Regions from separate parts of the Janthinobacterium sp. J1-1 genome, predicted to be linked through region 2. Evidence: predicted binding sites of a transcription regulator. Region 2 holds the regulator's gene; each other region holds the start of a gene.
What was found. The regulator FNR, encoded in region 2, switches genes on or off when oxygen is low (the NO sensors DNR and NnrR bind a similar motif). The targets are predictions, from matches to a motif close to TTGATNNNNATCAA.
Positions count from the first base shown of each region.

Region 1: a site for FNR is predicted at 3,848-3,861, ahead of Q8L25_RS04580 (universal stress protein). Genes of this name have one in related genera too.
Region 3: a site for FNR is predicted at 5,251-5,264, ahead of cqsA (alpha-hydroxyketone-type quorum-sensing autoinducer synthase). Genes of this name have one in related genera too.

Region 1 is NZ_CP132339.1:1,016,804-1,023,253, forward strand. It holds gene Q8L25_RS04555 (phosphoglycolate phosphatase) at 26-739, opposite strand; gene rpe (ribulose-phosphate 3-epimerase) at 739-1,425, opposite strand; gene apaG (Co2+/Mg2+ efflux protein ApaG) at 1,575-1,949, shown strand; gene Q8L25_RS04570 (hypothetical protein) at 1,965-2,111, opposite strand; gene Q8L25_RS04575 (murein transglycosylase A) at 2,122-3,342, shown strand; gene Q8L25_RS04580 (universal stress protein) at 3,358-3,795, opposite strand; gene Q8L25_RS04585 (MFS transporter) at 3,930-5,240, opposite strand; gene Q8L25_RS04590 (enoyl-CoA hydratase) at 5,312-6,088, shown strand.
Region 2 is NZ_CP132339.1:247,754-254,203, forward strand. It holds gene ccoP (cytochrome-c oxidase, cbb3-type subunit III) at 1-272, shown strand, start outside; gene ccoG (cytochrome c oxidase accessory protein CcoG) at 277-1,668, shown strand; gene Q8L25_RS01095 (FixH family protein) at 1,725-2,249, shown strand; gene fnr (fumarate/nitrate reduction transcriptional regulator Fnr) at 2,250-3,008, opposite strand; gene Q8L25_RS01105 (response regulator) at 3,231-6,302, shown strand; gene Q8L25_RS01110 (TOBE domain-containing protein) at 6,372-6,450, opposite strand, start outside.
Region 3 is NZ_CP132339.1:2,442,794-2,449,243, reverse strand. It holds gene glp (gephyrin-like molybdotransferase Glp) at 1-948, shown strand, start outside; gene Q8L25_RS11115 (MHFG family PEP-CTERM protein) at 1,169-2,104, shown strand; gene rmuC (DNA recombination protein RmuC) at 2,108-3,484, opposite strand; gene Q8L25_RS11105 (group II truncated hemoglobin) at 3,489-3,884, opposite strand; gene cqsA (alpha-hydroxyketone-type quorum-sensing autoinducer synthase) at 3,936-5,183, opposite strand; gene Q8L25_RS11095 (HAMP domain-containing sensor histidine kinase) at 5,350-6,450, shown strand, end outside.

The DNA.
Region 1 (6,450 bases), 770 kb from region 2:
GGTCAGTATGCGGTTGAGTGTCGAATCAGGGTTGAACCACTTGCATGCTTATGACATGAGCCGCTTCGAGCAGCGTATTTACTATACCATCGGAATCGGTATCGTGTATAGAGTGTCCGTGGTTGTAGCCATACGGTACCGTCAACACGGGGCAACCCGCAGCGCGGGCCGCTTGCGCGTCGTTCGACGAGTCGCCGATGGCCACCACGGTCGACGGCGCCAGGTCGAAGTCCGCGCACACCTGCAGCAAGGGCAGCGGGTCCGGTTTCTTCTTCGCCAGCGAGTCGCCGCCGTAGACGATCTCGAAGTACTGATCGAGATTTTTCAGCTTCAAGAGGGGCAGGGCGAACGCGATCGGCTTGTTGGTGACGCAGGCCAGGCGCAGCCCGGCCGCCTTCATCGCCGCCAGGCCCTTTTCCACGTCCGGGTACAGGGTGCTGTACTGGCCGTTGATCGCCAGGTAATGGCGCTGGTAGCCATCCATCGCCTGTTCGAAACGCTGCTCCACGCCGGCAGGGTCGAAGTCCAGCGCCAGTACCGTGCGGATCAGGTTTTCCGAGCCCTTGCCTATCATCAGCGAAATCGCTTCGGCGCTGATCGGCGGCAGCTCGAATTCGCCGCGCATGCCGTTGATGGCGACATGAAAGTCGGGCACGGTGTCGAGCATCGTGCCATCGAGGTCGATAATGGCGGCGCGCACGCCGGCCAGCACTGCATGTTTCACCGTGCCCGCCGCCATCAGTTGCTCACCGTCTTGGCCACTGTCTTGGCCAACTCGGCGCGCATGGCGTCGATCACGGCCTTGTAGTCAGGCTTGCCGAAGATGGCCGAGCCGGCGACAAAGGTGTCGGCGCCGGCAGCGGCTGCCGCGGCGATATTGTCGATCTTGATGCCGCCGTCGACTTCGAGCATGATGTCACGGCCCGATTCATCGATCATGCGGCGCGCTTCGGCGATTTTTTTCAAGGCCTGCGGAATAAAGGACTGGCCGCCGAAACCGGGATTGACCGACATGATCAGGATGATGTCGATCTTGTCCATCACATGCTCCAGGTAATGCAGCGGCGTGCCCGGGTTGAACACCAGGCCGGCCTTGCAGCCGTTGTCGCGGATCAGCTGCAGCGAACGGTCCAGATGCTCCGACGCTTCCGGATGGAAGGTGATGATGTTCGCACCGGCTTTGGCGAAATCCGGGATAATGCGATCGACAGGCTTGACCATCAGGTGCACGTCGATGGGCACTTGCACATGCGGGCGGATGGCTTCGCAGACCAGCGGGCCGATCGTCAGGTTCGGCACATAATGGTTATCCATCACGTCGAAGTGGATGATGTCGGCGCCGGCGGTGACGACGTTGCGTACTTCCTCGCCCAGGCGGGCGAAGTCGGCGGACAGGATGCTGGGAGCGATGCGAAATGTAGTCATGGTGAGATAGGGCCAGAGGGTAGAAGATGCAAAGTTGCGCTATTTTACGCTTGACGCCGTTGCCATGCCCTTTTGAAACACAGAATACCTCTTGCGCACCAGCCGGCGAGGCTGTGGCGCGACACCTCATGAACCAGACAAGGACGACGATGGCGACTTATGAATTTACGGTAACGGTCAAGACACAGTATTTGCCGGAGCAATCGGCGCCCGACCAGGGCCGCCATGTGTTCAGCTACACGATTCGCGTGGTCAACACGGGCACCGCCGGCGCGCAGCTGATCTCGCGCCACTGGGTGATCACCGACGCCAACAACAAGGTGGAAGAAGTGCGCGGCCTGGGCGCCGTCGGCCACCAGCCGCTGCTGCAGCCGGGCGAGCAGTTCGAATACACGAGCGGCACCGTGCTGGCCACGCCGCAAGGCACCATGCTCGGTGAATATTTCTGCGTGGCCGAAGACGGCCACCAGTTCGAAGCGCAGATTCCCGAGTTCGTGTTGTCGCTGCCGCGCACGCTGCACTAAACTACGCGCACTTCCTTATTTCAGTTTTTCGGTGGCGTCCTTGTCGGTTGCCACCTGTTTCTGCGCTGGCGGCGTGGGCTTCTTGCCCGAATACATGGTCCACCAGACGATAAACGCCAGCAGGAAAAACGCCACCATCGCTTCCATTACCAAGATCCACATACGCTCTCCTATGTCTTTACGCCTCAGTCTACTCGTTTCAAGCGTCGCCGTCGCGCTGGCGTTGTCCGCATGCACCAGCACGGTGCCGCTGACGCCCGTGCCGGCCAAGCCGCCGGCCATTACGCCATCGGTCGTCAAGCCCGTGCCGGCCAAACCGGCCGCGCCTGACGCCAAGGACGCCCAGGCGCCCACTTTTGTGCCGGTCGGCTTTGCCGCCTTGCCCGGCTGGGCCCGCGACGACGTGCGCGCGGCCTGGCCCGCCTTCATGGCCTCGTGCGCCGTGCTGGTCAAGCGGCCCGACTGGAAAGAGTCATGCACGATTGCGCGCCAGGTCAATGCCGACAGCGACAAGGCGATCCGCCAGTTCTTCGAAGCGTTTTTCGTGCCGAACCAGATGGTCGCCGCCGATGGGGCCAATTCCGGCCTGGTGACAGGCTATTACGAACCGCTGCTGCATGGCGCGCGCAAACGCGGCGGGCCATACCAGACGCCGCTGTACAAGGTGCCGGACGATCTGGTGACGGTGGACTTGTCCAGCGTGTATCCGGAACTGAAAAACATGCGGCTGCGCGGCAAGCTGGTCGGCAAGAAAGTGGTGCCATATGCCACGCGCGCCGATATCGAGCGCGCCACCTCCGTGACGGGCAAGGAATTGCTGTGGGTCGACGATGAGGTGGAAGCGTTTTTTCTGCAGGTGCAGGGCAGCGGCAGGGTGCAGCTGACCGACACCCAGGAAACCGTGCGCGTGGCCTATGCGGATCAGAATGGCCATCCCTACCAGTCGATCGGCCGCTACCTGGTCGACAAGGGAGAATTGACCATGAGCCAGGCCTCGGCGCAGGGCATCAAGGCCTGGATCGCAGGCCATCCGACCCGCAAGGACGAGCTGTTCAACGCCAATCCCAGCTATGTGTTCTTCAAGGAAGAGCGCTTGCCCGATCCGAAGGTGGGGCCGAAAGGCGCGCTGGGCGTGCCGCTGACGCCGCAGCGCTCGGTGGCCATCGACTCGCGCTTCGTGCCGCTGGGCGTGCCCGTGTTCCTGTCGACCACGCAGGCGAACAGCGATATCCCGATGCAGCGCCTGGTGATGGCGCAGGACACGGGCGGCGCGATCCGCGGGCCGATCCGGGTCGATTATTTCTTTGGCTTCGGCGCGGAAGCGGCCGAGAATGCCGGCCGCATGAAGCAGAGCGGCATGGTGTGGGTGCTGCTGCCGAAGCAGCCGCAGTAGTGCTTGCAGTAATGTTTAACGCAATACCATGACAGGCAGGTGGGTATGCGCCAACACTTTTTGTGTTTCGCTGCCCACGAACAGCTTGTTCAGACCCTTGCGGCCATGCGAGGCCATCAAAATGATGTCGCACTGGTAGGCCTGCGCCGTATTGACGATTTCCTCATGCGGGCTGGGCGACAGTGCGACCACGCCTTCGAAGGCCACATTGGCGGCGCGCGCGGCCTCGCCGATTTTCTCGATCGCGCGCTGCGCCGATTCATTCATCTGCTGCTCGTACAGGCTGGCGTCGAGCACGATGCCGCCGTCGGCCATCGGCGAAAACGGAAATGGCTGCACCACGCTGACGGCGACCAGCTTGGCCTGGTTCAACTGGGCGAAGGCGATGGCGGTATTGGCGGCCTGGTCGGACAGCGGCGAGCCGTCGGTAGGGAAGAGGATCGTCTTGAACATAATGTGCTCCTTGGAAATATTTGCAGCTTATGGATTTACCCGGAGGAAATCCTTGATATAAATCAAGTCTGGCCGGCTTCGTGTTGAATAGTGTCGGCAAAGCAATCTTATACACCCTCTATCGATTTTGTGCTTCAGCCGCGCGCCTTGCGTAGCGGCGTGCCCCACACCATCGCGATCGTGAGCAGGATGCTGCCGGCCGCGATGCAGGCCATGCCGCTGCGCACGCCGAAGTGCTCGGCCACCCAGCCGGCCGCCAGCGCGCCCAGCGGCGCCGTGGCCACCGTCAAAAAGCGCATGGTCGAGGTCATCCGTCCCAGCATGGCGTCGGGCGTGACTTTCTGGCGCAGGCCCAGGTAGGGAATAAAGAACAGCATCACGCCGCAATCGAAAAAGAACATCAGCACGGCATACGCCGCCGCACTGGCCGTGGCGCTGCCGAACAGGTTGGCCGGTATCGCCGGCGTCAGCACGAAGCACAGCGAGGTCGACGCCAGGCCGATCAGGATTACCTTGCCGGCGCCATAACGGCGCGTCAGCGGTTTGACGACGATGGCGCTGACCAGCACGCCGGCGCCGCCCAGCATTTGCGCCATGCCCAGCACGCCGGGACTCATGCCCAGGTCATGCGTGGCGAACAGCACCGTCAAGGCCATGCTGGCGTAAAACAAAAAGTGCCAGACGCCGGCGCCCCAGGCCAGCGCGCGCAGCAGCGGTTCGCGCCAGACAAACAGCAGCCCATCGGCAATATCGCGCAAGGGGTGATTATGCGACGGCGCGGGACGCGGATCGCGCACGCTCATGGCGCGCAAATTGAATACGGAAATCAGATAGCCGCAGGCCGTGCACAGGATGGCGACTGGCGCTGACAGGGTTTGCACCAGCACGCCCGCCATGCCCGGTCCGATCAGGCGCGAGGCCGATTCCGTGGCGGCAAATTTCGATTGCGCATCGATCAAGCCGTCGCGCCCGACGAGAAAAGTCAAAAACACCTGTTCGGCGCCGCCGCCGACCACGAAACCGGTGCCGATAATAAAACCCACGATATACAGCCACGGCATCGACAGCACGCCGCACCAGTACGCCACCGCCACGCTGGCCAGCGCCAGGCCCGACATGGTTTCGCTGAACAGCATGATCGGATGCTTGCTGCGCCGGTCCAGCAGCACGCCGACGGGCAGGCCGAACAGCGCAAACGGCAGCGCCTGCAAGGCGACCAGGATGCCCATCTGTTCCGGCGTCGCATGCAGCAGCAATACCGCGCACAGAGGCAGGGCCAGCGAAGTGATCTGGGCGCCAAAGCAATTGAGGCCGTTGCTGAACCACAGGCGGCGGAAATTGACGGTGGCGGCGGAACCGTCACCGCGCAGGCGGCTGGTCAGAGAGTGGAATAGGGTGGAGAAAATACGGCACGCGTCGAGGTGGGTGAGCAGGTTGATAATAATAACAGCGCTGCCGCAGTGGCGCCGCCATTAGCCGCTACAATCGTCAGCACCGTTCATCAAGAGGAGACACCATGCAATACGAAGACCTGATCATCGAAATCCAGGACAAAGTCGCGCTGATACGCCTGAACCGTCCCAAGGCCCTGAATGCCTTGAACGAGCGCATGATGAACGAGCTGGGCGACGCGCTGCTCAAGTTCGACGCCGACGAGAATATCGGCTGCATCGTGCTGACCGGCAGCGAAAAGGCGTTTGCCGCCGGCGCCGATATCGCGGCCATGGCCGACTACACCTATCCCGACACGTTTACACAAGGCTATATCAGCCGCAACTGGGAGCATATCCTGCGCGTGCGCAAGCCGGTGGTGGGGGCGGTGGCCGGCTATGCGCTGGGCGGCGGCTGCGAACTGGCCATGATGTGCGATTTTTTGATCGCTGCCGACAGCGCCAAATTCGGCCAGCCGGAAATCAAGGTCGGCGTCACACCAGGTGCAGGTGGCACGCAGCGCCTGCCGCGCGCCATCGGCAAGGCCAAGGCCATGGACCTGCTGCTGACGGCGCGCACGATTGACGCGGTGGAAGCCGAACGCATCGGCCTGGTATCGCGCGTGGTGCCGGCCGACAAGCTGCTGGAAGAAACCCTGGCGGCCGCCAGAACCATCGCCGCCATGCCGACCTCGGTCGCCATGATGATCAAGGATTGCGTCAACCGCGCCTTTGAAACCACCTTGACCGATGGTGTTGCCTACGAGCGCCGTTTGTTCCAGGCCGCGTTCGGTACACCGGCGCAGAAAGAGGGCATGCACGCATTTTTGGAAAAGCGCTTGCCAAACTTCGACGGCCTTTGATATGATTCGCCTCCTCGCAAAACGACGCACACAAAACAAGGTGTTGCAGAGTTAAGTGGGGAGAAAAAGAAGGTTGACGAAATGCTGAAAAAGCTTCATACTCTTCCTTCTTCGCAGCTGACAAACACAACGCTTTGTCGATAGCGCGAAACACGCAGTACCGAATACCGTTCTTTAACAATTAACAGTCGATAAGTGTGGGCATTTGATGAAGTGCAGCGTTGATCTTCGGATTGACGTCAAACTTAAAATATCAAATGTTCACAAGAAATAATGAAATAGGATACTTCTTCGGAAGTAGCCTGTCAGTTTTTTGAGTGAGCAAACATCTCGCAATGCGAGGGGTTTGAACCGATTAAAAG
Region 2 (6,450 bases):
TCAAATCGGTGCTGGGCAAATCGAAATTCGGCGCCTGCATGGCTTGCCATGGCGCCGATGCCAAGGGTAACCAGCAGCTCGGTGCACCGAACCTGACCGACAAGATCTGGCTGTATGGCGGCAGCGCCGACACCATCATGGAAACCATCCGCAAGGGCCGCAACAACACCATGCCCGCCTTCGGTGACTTCCTTGGCGAGTCGAAAGTACATGTGCTGTCGGCGTATATCTGGAGCCTCTCCAACCCTCAGCCTGCGGTTCCTGTGAAGTAATGTAATGGAACCCCAAGTCATCAAGATGTATGCGGCCCGCGAGCAGATCTACCCTCGCGAGGCCAAAGGACGCTATGCAACATGGCGCTGGGTGTGCGTCTGGCTCACCCAGCTGGCGTTCTACGGCTTGCCGTGGCTCAACTGGAACGGCAGGCAAGCCCTGCTGTTCGACTTGACCACGCGCAAGTTCTACATTTTCGGCGTGGTGCTGTGGCCGCAGGATTTCATCTATCTGGCGGCCCTGCTGATCATCGCGGCGTATTTGCTGTTCCTGGTCACGGCGATTGCCGGGCGGGTCTGGTGCGGCTTTTCCTGCCCGCAAACGGTGTATACCGAAATCTTCCTGTGGGTCGAACGCAAGATCGAAGGCACGCGCAGCGCGCGCATGGCGCTCGACCGCCAGGGCCCCTCCGTGCGCAAGACCGGCAAGAAGGTCGCCAAGCACCTGGCGTGGGGCGCGATCGCCCTGTGGACCGGCTTTACCTTTGTCGGCTACTTCACGCCGATCCAGGACCTGGTGCAGGAAGTGCGCACCTTTAACTTCGGCCCGTGGGAATGGTTCTGGATTCTGTTCTACAGCCTGGCCACCTACGGCAACGCGGGCTGGCTGCGCGAACAGGTGTGCAAATACATGTGCCCGTATGCGCGCTTCCAGAGCGCCATGTTCGATCAGGACACCCTGATCATCACCTACGATGACAAACGCGGCGAGCCGCGCGGTGCACTGAACAAGAAGGCGGCCAAGGAGGGGACGGAAAAAGCGCTGGGCGACTGCATCGACTGCACCCTGTGCGTGCAGGTGTGTCCGACCGGCATCGATATCCGCAACGGCCTGCAATATGAATGCATCGGCTGCGCCGCCTGCGTCGACGCCTGCAACAGCGTGATGGACAAGGTCGAGCGGCCGCGCGGGCTGATCCGCTACAGCACCGACCATGCGATGGAAAACAACTTCAGCTCGAAGCAGATCCGCCGGCGCGCCATGCGCCCGCGCGTGCTGATCTACACCTCGATCCTGGGGCTGATCATCATCGCCGTCTGTACCTCGCTGTTCCTGCGCACGCCCCTGAAAATGGACGTCATCCGCGACCGAGGTTCGATGGGCCGCGAAGTCGAAGACGGCATGATCGAAAACGTGTATCGCCTGCAGATCATGAACACCTCGGAAGAGCAGCAGCACTTCAGGATCGGCGTGTCCGGCTTGCCAGGCTTGAGCCTGGTCACGCGCGAGGAAGTGACCCTGCAGCCGACCGAAACGCTGGGCTGGCCGGTGCGTTTGCGCGTGCCGCACGGCGTCGGCGAGAAGGGCTCGAACAAGATCCATATCGAGCTGCAGTCGCTCGACGATCCGTCCTTGCATGTGCGCGAAAGCGCGGTATTCATCGTGCCGCGTTAAACCAAGAAGCGGCGCCTGGCCTTGCCTGGCGCCGTGTTGAATCAGGAGAAACACCCATGTCCAAGACCGCCAAACTGCAAGCTCCCGTCGATCCCTGGTACAAGCACCGCTGGCCTTGGCTGCTGATGATCGGCCCCGGCCTGTCGGTCGTCGTCGGCAGCTTCATGGGGTACATCGCGTTTACGCAACCCGATGCGCTGGTGGTGGGCGACTACTACAAGAAAGGCAAGGCGATCAACCAGGACTTGCGCCGCGACACCGTCGCCAGCGACCTGGCGATGGATACCAGCCTGGCCTACGACGTGGCGCAATCGCGCATCACCGGTTCCGTGCACAGTTTCGGCAAGGCCTACCAACAGCCTTTGCTGCTGCACCTGGCGCACGCCACCTTGCCGGAAAAAGATATCCGGCTGATGGTGCAGCCCGATGCGGACGGCAATTTTTCGGTATCGCTGCCGATGCTCGAACGCAGCCGCTGGCAGGTGCTGGTGGAAGACCAGCAGCGCGTGTGGCGCCTGTCGGGCATCTGGACCTGGCCGGCCCAGCGCGACATCACCATCCAGGCCGACAAGGAACTGTAATTATTTGCAGACGTCGGTGCCGGCCGTAATCGCCTTGAGTTTGGCCGGCTGCAGGATTTCAATCTCGCGGTTCGACACGCGCAGCCAGCCTTCCTTCTTGAATTTCGAGAGCAGACGGCTGATGCTTTCGATCGTCAGGCCGAGGTAGTTGCCGATTTCCTCGCGCGACATGCGCAGCTGGAAGTTACTGCCCGAATAGCCGCGCGCTTCATAGCGCGACGCCAGGTTGACGATAAAGGCGGCAAAGCGCTGGGTCGCCTGCATATTGCCCAGCAATAGCATCACGCTTTGCTCGCGCGTGATTTCCTGGCTCATCATGCGGTGGAAATGGCGCAGCAGGATCGGCATATTGCCCAGCAGTTGTTCCAGGCTGGAAAATGGAATTTCACACACTTCACTGTCTTCCAGCGCCACCGCATTGCAATGATGGCGATCGGCGCTGATGGCGTCCATGCCCAGCAGTTCGCCGGCCATCTGGAAACCGGTCACCTGTTCTTCGCCACCCTGGTTGATCTGGTAGGTCTTGAAATGACCGAGGCGGATCGCATACAGGTTCTGGAACGCGTCGCCGATACGGAACAGCGAGGCGCCGCGCACCACCTTGCGGCGCCGGCCGATAATCTGGTCGAGACGGTCCATGTCACCCACATCGAGTCCCATGGGCAGACACAACTGGTGCATGCTGCACGTCGCGCAACGCGCACGCAACACTTCCACGTTCACGGTGGGCAGGGTTGGCGTCAAGAGCTCTGGTGTCATGGTGAGTACCTTTTATAAAATACAACAACAAGTTTACTGTATATGCAGAGGTAGTGTGCCAATTTCGGCGAAATACGCCGAATAAACGACTTTCGTCATTTATTTTCATGGCAACCCCGCCACAAGCACACGCTTGCCAAGTTGATGTATTGATAGGAGAATTCCTCATAGCATCTCTCGCAGCGCGCTTGTGCCGCTTGCCCGTTTGCCAAGGATAAGGAAATGATGAAGCCTCTGGGCATTAAAGCAAAAGTCGCGCTGGCCACCAGCCTGACCTCGATCGCCATGATCGCCCTGGTGACCCTGGTGCAAGTGCAGCGCATGCGCGACGATTTCACCAAGGTACTATTAAGCCAGCAGACGGCGATGATCGACCGCACCGCCGAGGAACTCGACGACAAGCTCGGCATGCTGCTCGACGTGATCAGCGAAACGGCGCGCCGCCAGCCGGCCGCGCTGATGGCGCAGCCGGCCCAGTTGCGCCAGTACTATGAGCAGCGCGCCATGCTGGCCCTGTTCGACGACGTGCTGGTGCTCGATGCGCGCGGCAAGGTGATCAGCGACGTGCCCGAAGTACCGGGCCGCAGCGGCGTCGAGGTGGGCGACCGCGACTATTTCCGCACCGTCATGCGCACGCGCCAGCCGATGATCACCGAACCCTTGCTGGGCAAGAAAAGCGGGATGCCGATCGTGCAGATGGTCGCGCCGGTGCTGGGCGCCAACGGTGAAGTGGCCGGCATCGTGATCGGCGTGCTGCGCCTGTACAAGGACAACCTGCTGGGCGACCTGCGCACGACCAAGGTCGGCAAGAACGGCTATTACTTCATCCTCACGCAAGGCAAGGTGCCGCTGTACGTGCTGCATCCCGATCCGGCCAAGCTGCTGCAGCCGCGCGCAGCCAACGCCAATCCGGCCACCAGCGAGCTGATCGCGCGCGGCGGCGAAGGCAGCATGGTCAGCACCAACAGCCGTGGCATCAATGCTGTCAACAGCTTCAAGCATTTGAAATCGGTGAACTGGCTGCTGGCGGCCTCGCTGCCCATCGATGACGCCTTCGAGCCCTTCGATGGCGTGCTGTACCGGCTGGTGCTGTGGAGCGCCTGCGCCTCGCTGCTGGCAGCGCTGGTATTGGGCTGGGTCACGGTGCGGCTGCTGTCGCCGCTGGTGCGCCTGCGCGATACCCTGCTGGCCCTGCGCAGCAGCGGCCAGCGCTTCACGCCGCTGCCGGTCGAGCAGCGCGATGAAATCGGCGAACTGACGGCCGCCTTCAACAGCCTGATGAGCGAGCGCGACCGCCTGCAGCACGAGCTCGAAGCGCGCGCCAGCGAGCTGGAAAACGAGCGCGACCGCGCCGAAGCGGCCAACCGCGCGAAAAGCGATTTCGTCGCCAACATGAGCCATGAAATCCGCACGCCGCTCAATGCCGTGCTGGGCATGGTCTATTTATTGGGCAATACCAGGCTCAATACGGAACAGCGCAAATACCTGACCATGGTGCGCGTGGCCGGCCAGTCGCTGCTGGGCATCCTCAACGACGTGCTCGATTTTTCCAAGATCGAGGCGCGCCGCATGGACTTGTCGCCGGTCGAATTCGACCTCGATGAAGTGATGAACACGCTGGCCACCACCATGACCATGAATGCCGGCGAAAAGGAACTGGAACTGGCCATCGCCGTGGAATCGGACGTGCCGCGCCGCCTGGTGGGCGACGCCCAGCGCCTGCAGCAGATCCTCGTCAACCTGGCCGGCAACGCCATCAAATTTACCGCAAGCGGCGAAGTGGTGGTGGCCGTCAGCCTGGCCGAACAAACACCCGGCCAGGCCTGGCTGCGCTTCGAAGTGCGCGATACCGGCATCGGCATGACGCCGCAGCAGCAGGAACAACTATTTACCGCCTTCTCGCAGGGCGATCAAAGCATCACGCGGCGCTTCGGCGGCACCGGCCTGGGCCTGGCCATCAGCAAGCACCTGATCCACATGATGGGCGGCGATATCGCCGTGGCCAGCAGCGAAGGCAAGGGCAGCCGCTTCTGGTTCAGCGTGCCGTTCGAGGCGCTGGCACAACCAAACGAAGAGCGCCGCAAACCGGCCCTGGGCCAGCTGCGCCTGCTGGTGGCCGACGACAACCGCACCACGCGCGAACTGATCGTCAAACTGATCGAGGCCTGGGGCTGGGCCGCCGATGAAGTCGATTCCGGCTTTGCCGCCATCGAACTGTACCGCGAACGCCTGGAAAGCCAGCAGCCGTATGACGTGGTGCTGGCCGACTGGCACATGCCCGTCATGGACGGCCTGGCCACGGCCAAGGCGATACGCCAGGCGGCCACCGGCCAGCGCCAGCCGATCGTGGTGATGGTCAACGCCTTTGCCCGCAACCACCTGGAGGAAATCTCCAGCGCGGCCGAGGCCGACGTGGTGCTGATGAAGCCGATCACCGGATCGAGCCTGTTCGATGCGCTGCACCAGGCTTTGAGCGCCAAGCAGGATGGCGAACAGCATATCGCGCTGCAGCAGACCGGCACCGAACTGGCCGGCGTGCATTTCCTGCTGGTGGAAGACAATCATCTGAACCAGGCGGTGGCGCGCGGCATCCTCGAACACATGGGCGCCACGCTGGACGTGGTGGGCGACGGCCTGCAGGCGGTCGAGCGCCTGCGCATGGAGTCCCTGCGCTACGACATCGTGCTGATGGACATGCAGATGCCGGTGATGGACGGCTTCAGCGCCACCCACATCATCCGCACCGAACTGCGCCTGCAGTTGCCGGTGATCGCCATGACGGCCGGCGTGCTGGCCTCCGAGCGCGAGCGCTGCATGACGGCCGGCATCACCGACTTTATCGCCAAGCCGGTGGTGGTCGAGGAAATGATGGAAGTGATCAGCCGCCACCTGCCGAAACGCCCGACAGTACAGGCGGCAGCGGCCGCGCCGCTCGACGAGGAAGTGTTTTCCATGGCCGCGCTGATGCGCGTGATGGGCAAGGACCCCAAGGGCAGGGGCGTCTTGCGGCGCATGGTGGAAGACGCGCTGAACAAGGGCATGGCGCCCTTGCGCGACGCCGAAGCCGTCTTGCAGGCAGGCCGCCACAGCGACGTCGCGCGCATCCTGCACGGCCTGCGCGGCTCGGTGGGCACCCTGGGCACCAAGCGCCTGATCCGCGCCTCGTTCGCCACCGAGCAGGCCATCGACGAAGGCCGCCACGACGAAGTGCCGGCGCTGCTGGCGCAGACGGTACTGGAACTGGAGCAGGTGCTGGCGGCGGCGGCCGACTGGTTGTCGCGGCTGGAAGAGTAGGGCAAAGTAGGTCGGATTAGCGCTTGCGCGTAATCCGACATCACCACCGGCGCCAACAATGTTGTCGGATTACGCGGGCACACCCAGAATCACGCTCGACGCCTTGAACATCGCCGTCAGCTTGCTGCCGATGGCGATTGCCATCTCG
Region 3 (6,450 bases), 2.2 Mb from region 2:
ATGACGGGCGCCGTGATGCCGCCCGGCTGCGACAGCGTGGTGCCGCAGGAACTGGTGCTGCAGGCCAACGAGCAGCAAATCACCGTGCGCCCCGATGCGATCCAGCCGGGCGACAACCGCCGCTTCAAGGGCGAAGACCTGATGCAGGGCCAGCCGGCACTGCTGCAAGGCAAGCGCCTGGGGCCGGCCGAACTTGGGCTGCTGGCGTCGCTGGGAATTGCAGAAGTACCGGTACGGCGGCGGCTGCGGGTGGCGTTTTTCTCCACCGGCGACGAATTGCGCCAGCCGGGCGAGCCGCTGGCGGCCGGCAGCATCTACGACAGCAACCGCTATACCCTGCTGGGGATGCTGGAGCGTCTGGGCTGCGAACCGCTCGACATGGGCAGCGTGCAGGACCAGCCCGATGCGCTGGAAGCGGCCCTGCGCGGCGCCTGCGCCAACGCCGATGTCATTATCACCTCGGGCGGCGTATCGAGCGGCGCGGCCGACCATACGCGCGCCATCCTGGCACGCCTGGGCAAGGTGGCCTTCTGGCAAATCAACATGCGCCCGGGCCGGCCGATGGCCTTCGGCACAATCCATGCCGATGGCCATTCGGCCCTGCTGCTGGGGCTGCCCGGCAATCCGGTGGCCGTCATGGCGACCTTTTATTTCCTGGCCCGCCCCACCCTGCTGCGCATGATGGGTGCCAGCGCCGAAGCCTTGCCATTGGTCAGCGTGCCGGCGCAGGCGGCGATCCGCAAGAAACGCGGCCGCACCGAGTACCAGCGCGGCATCGTCGAGCGCGACACCAGCGGCCGCCAGCAGGTGCGCGTGACGGGCGCGCAAGGCTCGGGCATGCTGAGTTCGATGACCCAGGCCAACTGCATGATCGTGCTGCATGCACGGCAAGGCCATGTGGCTGCAGGCGAGCTGGTCGACATCGTGCTGTTTCACGGCCTGGTCTAGCCAGCGCACGTTCCTGCGTCCTGCGCGCCATCGCGCGCAGGATTAATTTCCCAACAAAAACAATTACTTGCGCTTCCAGATGGCGGGCTGATGCACGGCCGTACGCTATCGCACATTAATGTAAATAATTACAATAATAATTGTAATTATTATATTTATTTACCATCATTTAAATTTCTCCGCTGATAACATCAATTTTCATCGGAAAGGTTTATTTGACATGATTTCGTACAAGAAACTGACAGCACCTTCGATTGCGGCTCTCCATCGCGCCTGGCTGCTGGGCGCCTGGTTGATGTTCGGCGTGCTATTTCTCGCGGGCACGCCCGCCGATGCGCAGGCCAAAGGCAAGCTGCGCGGCGACGTGGAAGACTGCAGCTGGGACCGCCCCGGCGCCGACCCCTTCATGGGCGACGTGGTGGCCGCCGTCGACCGCTATACCGATATCGCGCCGGCGGTGCGCGAACAATTGAAGCAGCGCATGCGCGCGCGCCAGTACGATGAGATCGTCGTGATCAGCCGCGATACCATCCGCGGCAAGCAGTATTACGATGCGCGCATCACCGAGATGCACTTCGGCCAGGGCCGCGTCTGCCGCAATGTCACGCGCGCGGGCTGGAGCGACAAGATGGAAGAGCGCGGCCTGGTCTACTGCGTGCAGGGGGAATGCATCCTGGTGCCGACCATTTGCCGCAATGTCAGCCGCATCTCTCCAGCGGGCAGCGGCGCGCCACGCGGCGGCAGCGCCGGTGGCGTGGGTGGCGCCGGTGCTCCCGCCGGTGCGGGTGGCGCGGCGCGCTCGGGCGTCGTCACCATCGGCGGCCCCGAGGAAGGCCCGCCCATGTGGGACAATCCCGACGCCTTGCGCGGTGGCGTGTCGATCGGCGATGCGCTGCCACCGGTGGCCAGGTATACACCGTTCGTGCACGATGAGTCGGTGCGCTTCGCCAGCAATACGCCGATCCCGTCCGGTGGTGGCGGCGGTGTGTCGCGCATCAGCGGTGGCCCGGGCTATATCCAGCCTCAGTCGATTGTGCCGACCTTGCCGGTCGAGCCGAATATCCTGCCGGCCGTGCCCGAACCGCAGACCTGGGCCATGCTGCTGGCCGGCCTAGCTTGCATCGCCCATGGCGCGCGGCGCCGCAAGCGACAGTAAAGCCTACTCGCCTTCGGCCGCCTCGCCGGCCGCACCCAGCAGCAGGGCCGCCGTGTCGCCGGGCAGGGCTTCCACCGATTTGAGCTTGCGCGCCATCTGCCGGCTGCGCACTTCGGCGCTTTCGATATTCCTGGCCGCTTTTTCCAGGGTCAAACGGGTTTGCGACAGCACCTCGCCGAACTTGCCGAATTCCGTCTTGACGGCACCCAGCACCTGCCACACTTCGGACGAGCGCTTTTCCAGCGCCAGCGTCCGGAAGCCCATCTGCAGGCTGTTGAGCAAGGCGGTCAGGGTCGACGGCCCGGCGATGCTGACCCGGTGCACGCGCTGCAGGTCGTCGGCCAGCCCCGGCCGGCGCATCACTTCGGCGTACAGGCCTTCGGTCGGCAGGAACAGGATGGCGAAATCGGTGGTTTGCGGCGGCAGAAGGTATTTGTCGGCGATGGTTTTTGCCTCGCCGCGCACGGCCCGTTCCAGTTCGCGCCCGGCCAGCGCCACGCCCTCGGCATCGGCCCGTTCCGCCGACTCGACCAGCCGTTCATATTGCTCTTTCGGAAACTTCGCATCGATCGGCATCCACACGGGCGGTCCGCCATCGACCAGGCCCGGCAGTTTCAGGGCGAACTCGACCCTGGCGCCGCTGCCCGGCACGGTTTCCACGTTTTTCGCATACTGATCGACGGTGAGCACTTGCTCCAGCAGCATTTCCAGCTGTACTTCGCCCCAGGTGCCGCGCGTCTTGACGTTGGTCAGCACCCGCTTCAAGTCACCCACGCCCAGCGCCAGCTGCTGCATCTCGCCAAGGCCCTGGTGGACTTTTTCCAGCCGTTCCGACACTTGCTGGAACGAGGCGGACAGGCGCGTCTCCAGGGTGGCGTGCAGCTTTTCATCGACCGTCTTGCGCATTTCCTCCAGGCGCGCGCCATTGTCCATCTGCAGATCGCGGATCTTGCTTTCCAGCGTGGCGCGCACTTCCAGCATGCGCTGGGCGTTCGATTCGGTCAGCTGGGCCAGGGTCTGGTTGGTGCTGTCGGCAAAGCGCGCCAGGCTTTGCGCCTGTTCTTCGCGTCCGACCTTGCCTTGCGCCTGTATCTGCGTGCGCAGGCTGTCGAGCTGCTGCAGGGTGGCGGCCTGGAATTGCGCCAGGCCGGCCGCCAGGTCCTGCCGCGTCGCCTGCGCCGACGCCTGCAGCTGCAGCCGCACTTCGCGTTCGACCCGGTCGATGCGTTCCAGGCTTTGCGCCTGGTGCTGCTGCACCAGCGCCAGGGTGGTGGCGCCATCGGTGCCGGCCCCAGGACGGGGCCGCAACAGCAGCAGCACCAGCAACACGATGACGGCCGCGACGGCGCCCAGCAGCACATAGAATTCGAGCGAGGTCATGGGATCAGTCGGGCTTGTTGCGCATCCAGTCGGCGGTCTGGTAGAACGATTCCATCAGCCGCACGCGCAGGGATTCTTCGATGCCGGTGTCTTCCATGGCCCAGGCCATGGCGCGCAACCACTGGTCGCGCTCGCTGGTGCCGATGGCGTACGGCAAATGGCGCGCGCGCAGCCGTGGATGGCCGAACTGTTCGATATACAGGTCCGGCCCGCCCATCCATCCCGTCAGGAAGAAATACAGCTTGTCGCGCGAGCCTTCGGTCGACGGCGGATGCATGGTGCGGATGCCGGCAAACTCGGGCTCGAGCTCCATCAGGTCATAAAAGCGGTCGACCATCTGGCGCAGCACGGGCGCGCCGCCGATGGTCTCGTACAGGGTGGGGGCAGTGGTATCGGTCATGGCCGCCATGATAGCGCAAGCGGCCGGCCGCCGTCCCGGCTGGCGCGGCGCTTACACCAGCGCCAGCTTGCGCAAGCGCCGCGTCGACGGCCAGCGCGCCAGGCCCACTTCGTCACGGATCGCCGCGCAGGCGTCGAGCAGGCGCTGCGCCTCGTCCTGGCGCAGCAGGGCATTCAAGGTCAGGCGCACCAGCGCGCGGTTTTTCGGCGTGGCCGGTGCGCAAAACACGGCGCCGTAGATGCCATGCCGTTCCAGCGCCTTGCGCAGCACCAGGGTGTCCGGCTCGCTGCCCGCTTCGAGCGCGATGATCTGTTCCGTGCCGTCGCTGACGTTGTAGCCCAGTTCCAGCAGGCCCTGGCGCAGATGCAGGCTGTGCTGGCGCAGCGCGGCGCGCCGGTCATCGGCGGCGCGGATGAAATCGAGTGCGGCGTCGAACCATGCCAGCTCGTGCTCGAGCAGGCAGGAGCTGAAAATGGCCGGGCGCGAGGCGGACAGGAAATAGCCCTTGAAGTGCGACGAGCAGGTGATCAACCCGGCGCGCCCGGCAAACGCCTTGGCCAGCGAGGCGGTACGAAAATGGACGCGGTGGGCCAGCCCCAGTCCGGCCACCAGGCCCGCTCCTTCAGGTCCATGCGTGCCCAGCGAATGCGATTCGTCGACGATCAGCATGCTGCCGCTGCTTTCCGCCAGCTCCACCATCTCCAGCAGCGGCGCCACGCTGCCATTGGTGCTGTACAGCGCGTCGACCACGATGATGCCCGGACCATGGCGCTCCAGCTGGCGGCGCAGATGGGCGCAGTCGTTATGCAGGAACGGCACGGCCACCGCCTGCGCGGACTGCACGCCCTCCCACAGCGACGCATGGGCCTGCATGTCGAGATAGACGGGGATGCCGGGGCCGGCCAGGCTTTGCAGCAGGCCGACGTTGGCGGCCCAGCCCGACTGCGCCAGCACGCACGCTTCGCTGCCGAGGAAATCGGCCAGCTTGTCCTCCAGGCGGTGCTGGCGGCTGCCTTCCTGCAGGAAGACGGACGACATCAGCATCGCGCCGCCCCCTTGCAGCACCCTCGCCTGCGCCGCCAGCAAGGCCGGTTCGCCGGCGATATTCAGATAATCATTGCCGGCGAGCATGACCACATCGGCCGGCATGGCTACCCACTGGTGCAAGTGCTCGCCACCGAGCAGCTTTTCGATGCGCTCCACATAGTGTTCGTCCATGCGCGCGCGGACAAAGGCCGGCATCTGCTGTTCGGCCGTGGTGGCAGCGACGGTGGAGAGGGAGGAAAGGGCTGGCGACATGATGACTCCTTGAAAAGTTGGAATGGGAACTACTGCATCCAACATGCGCGAGCCATTTCATATGAGTTTGATACATCTCAACACCGCTCCAGATAGCGATCTGTTCAGCTGGAAACGGCCTGATCATATGGTATTGATCTACCACAAGTAAACACGGCCCCATACCATGACGCATGCGCAGTCCTCCGCTGGAAAACCATGGCAAGGCCGGCTGCTCCAGCCTTTTCTGCATTTCCATGACGCCATCGAACATATGCCGGCGCGGCGCGCCCAAGTGCGCCTGCTGGCCTTTTGCGGCGCGCTCGGCATGCCCCTGTACTACACCTTGTGGCATTACCATTTCCCGCAGGAATACGAATCGCCGGCCTTGCGCGTGATGGCCGCGCTGATGTTCCTGCCGGCCCTGTTTCCTCACCGCTTCAGCAATACCTGGTTCAGCGTCTACCTGTTCGCCGGCCTGACCTTCGAACTGCCGTTTTTCTTTACCCTGATGTTTTTGATGAACCATGCGTCGACCTTGTGGCTGCACTCGCTGCTGGTGGCGCTGGTGGTGCTGTTCCACTTCGATACGCGCATCGCCGCGCTGGCTTACCTGAGCGGCACGCTGCTGGCCTGCGCGGTGTTTGCCGTGCTGGGCGATCCGGGTTTCCTGCTCGACAGGCAGGTAATGCAGCAACTGCCCGTACACTGGTTTACCATCGTCGTGCTGTCGCTGGTCAAGGTCAGCCGCCATGTGGGGACGCAGCAAAAGCTGGCCGGCCTGGCCGCGGGCCTGGGCAGCGTGGCGCACGAGCTGCGCACGCCGCTGGTCAGCGTCGAGGCCAATGTGCGCGGCCTGCAGCGTCTGCTGCCGCGCCGTACCGATACCGATGCCAGCGCCGATGCCGAGGGCGCCGCCGCCTGCCAGGACGCGCTGGCGCGCATCCAGTTCGAAGTACGCCATATGCACCACATGATCGACCTGTTCCTGCTCAGCGCCAGCGCCGTCAGCAGCCGGCTCGAAGCGAAAGAATCGGTCGGCATGCACGACACCGTGACGGCCGTGCTCAAGCGCTACCCCTTTGTCAGCGCGGCCCAGCGCGCCCTCGTCACGGTCGACCTGCGCGCCGATTTCCATTTTCCAGGCCAGGCGGAGCTGTGCGTGGTGATCCTGCTGAACCTGCTGCGCAACGCCCTGAAAGCGATCCAGCGCGCCGGCAAGGGCCGCGTGCGCATCGTCATCGACGGCAAGCGGGCCGTGCCGCGTCTGCTGTTCATCGACACCGGC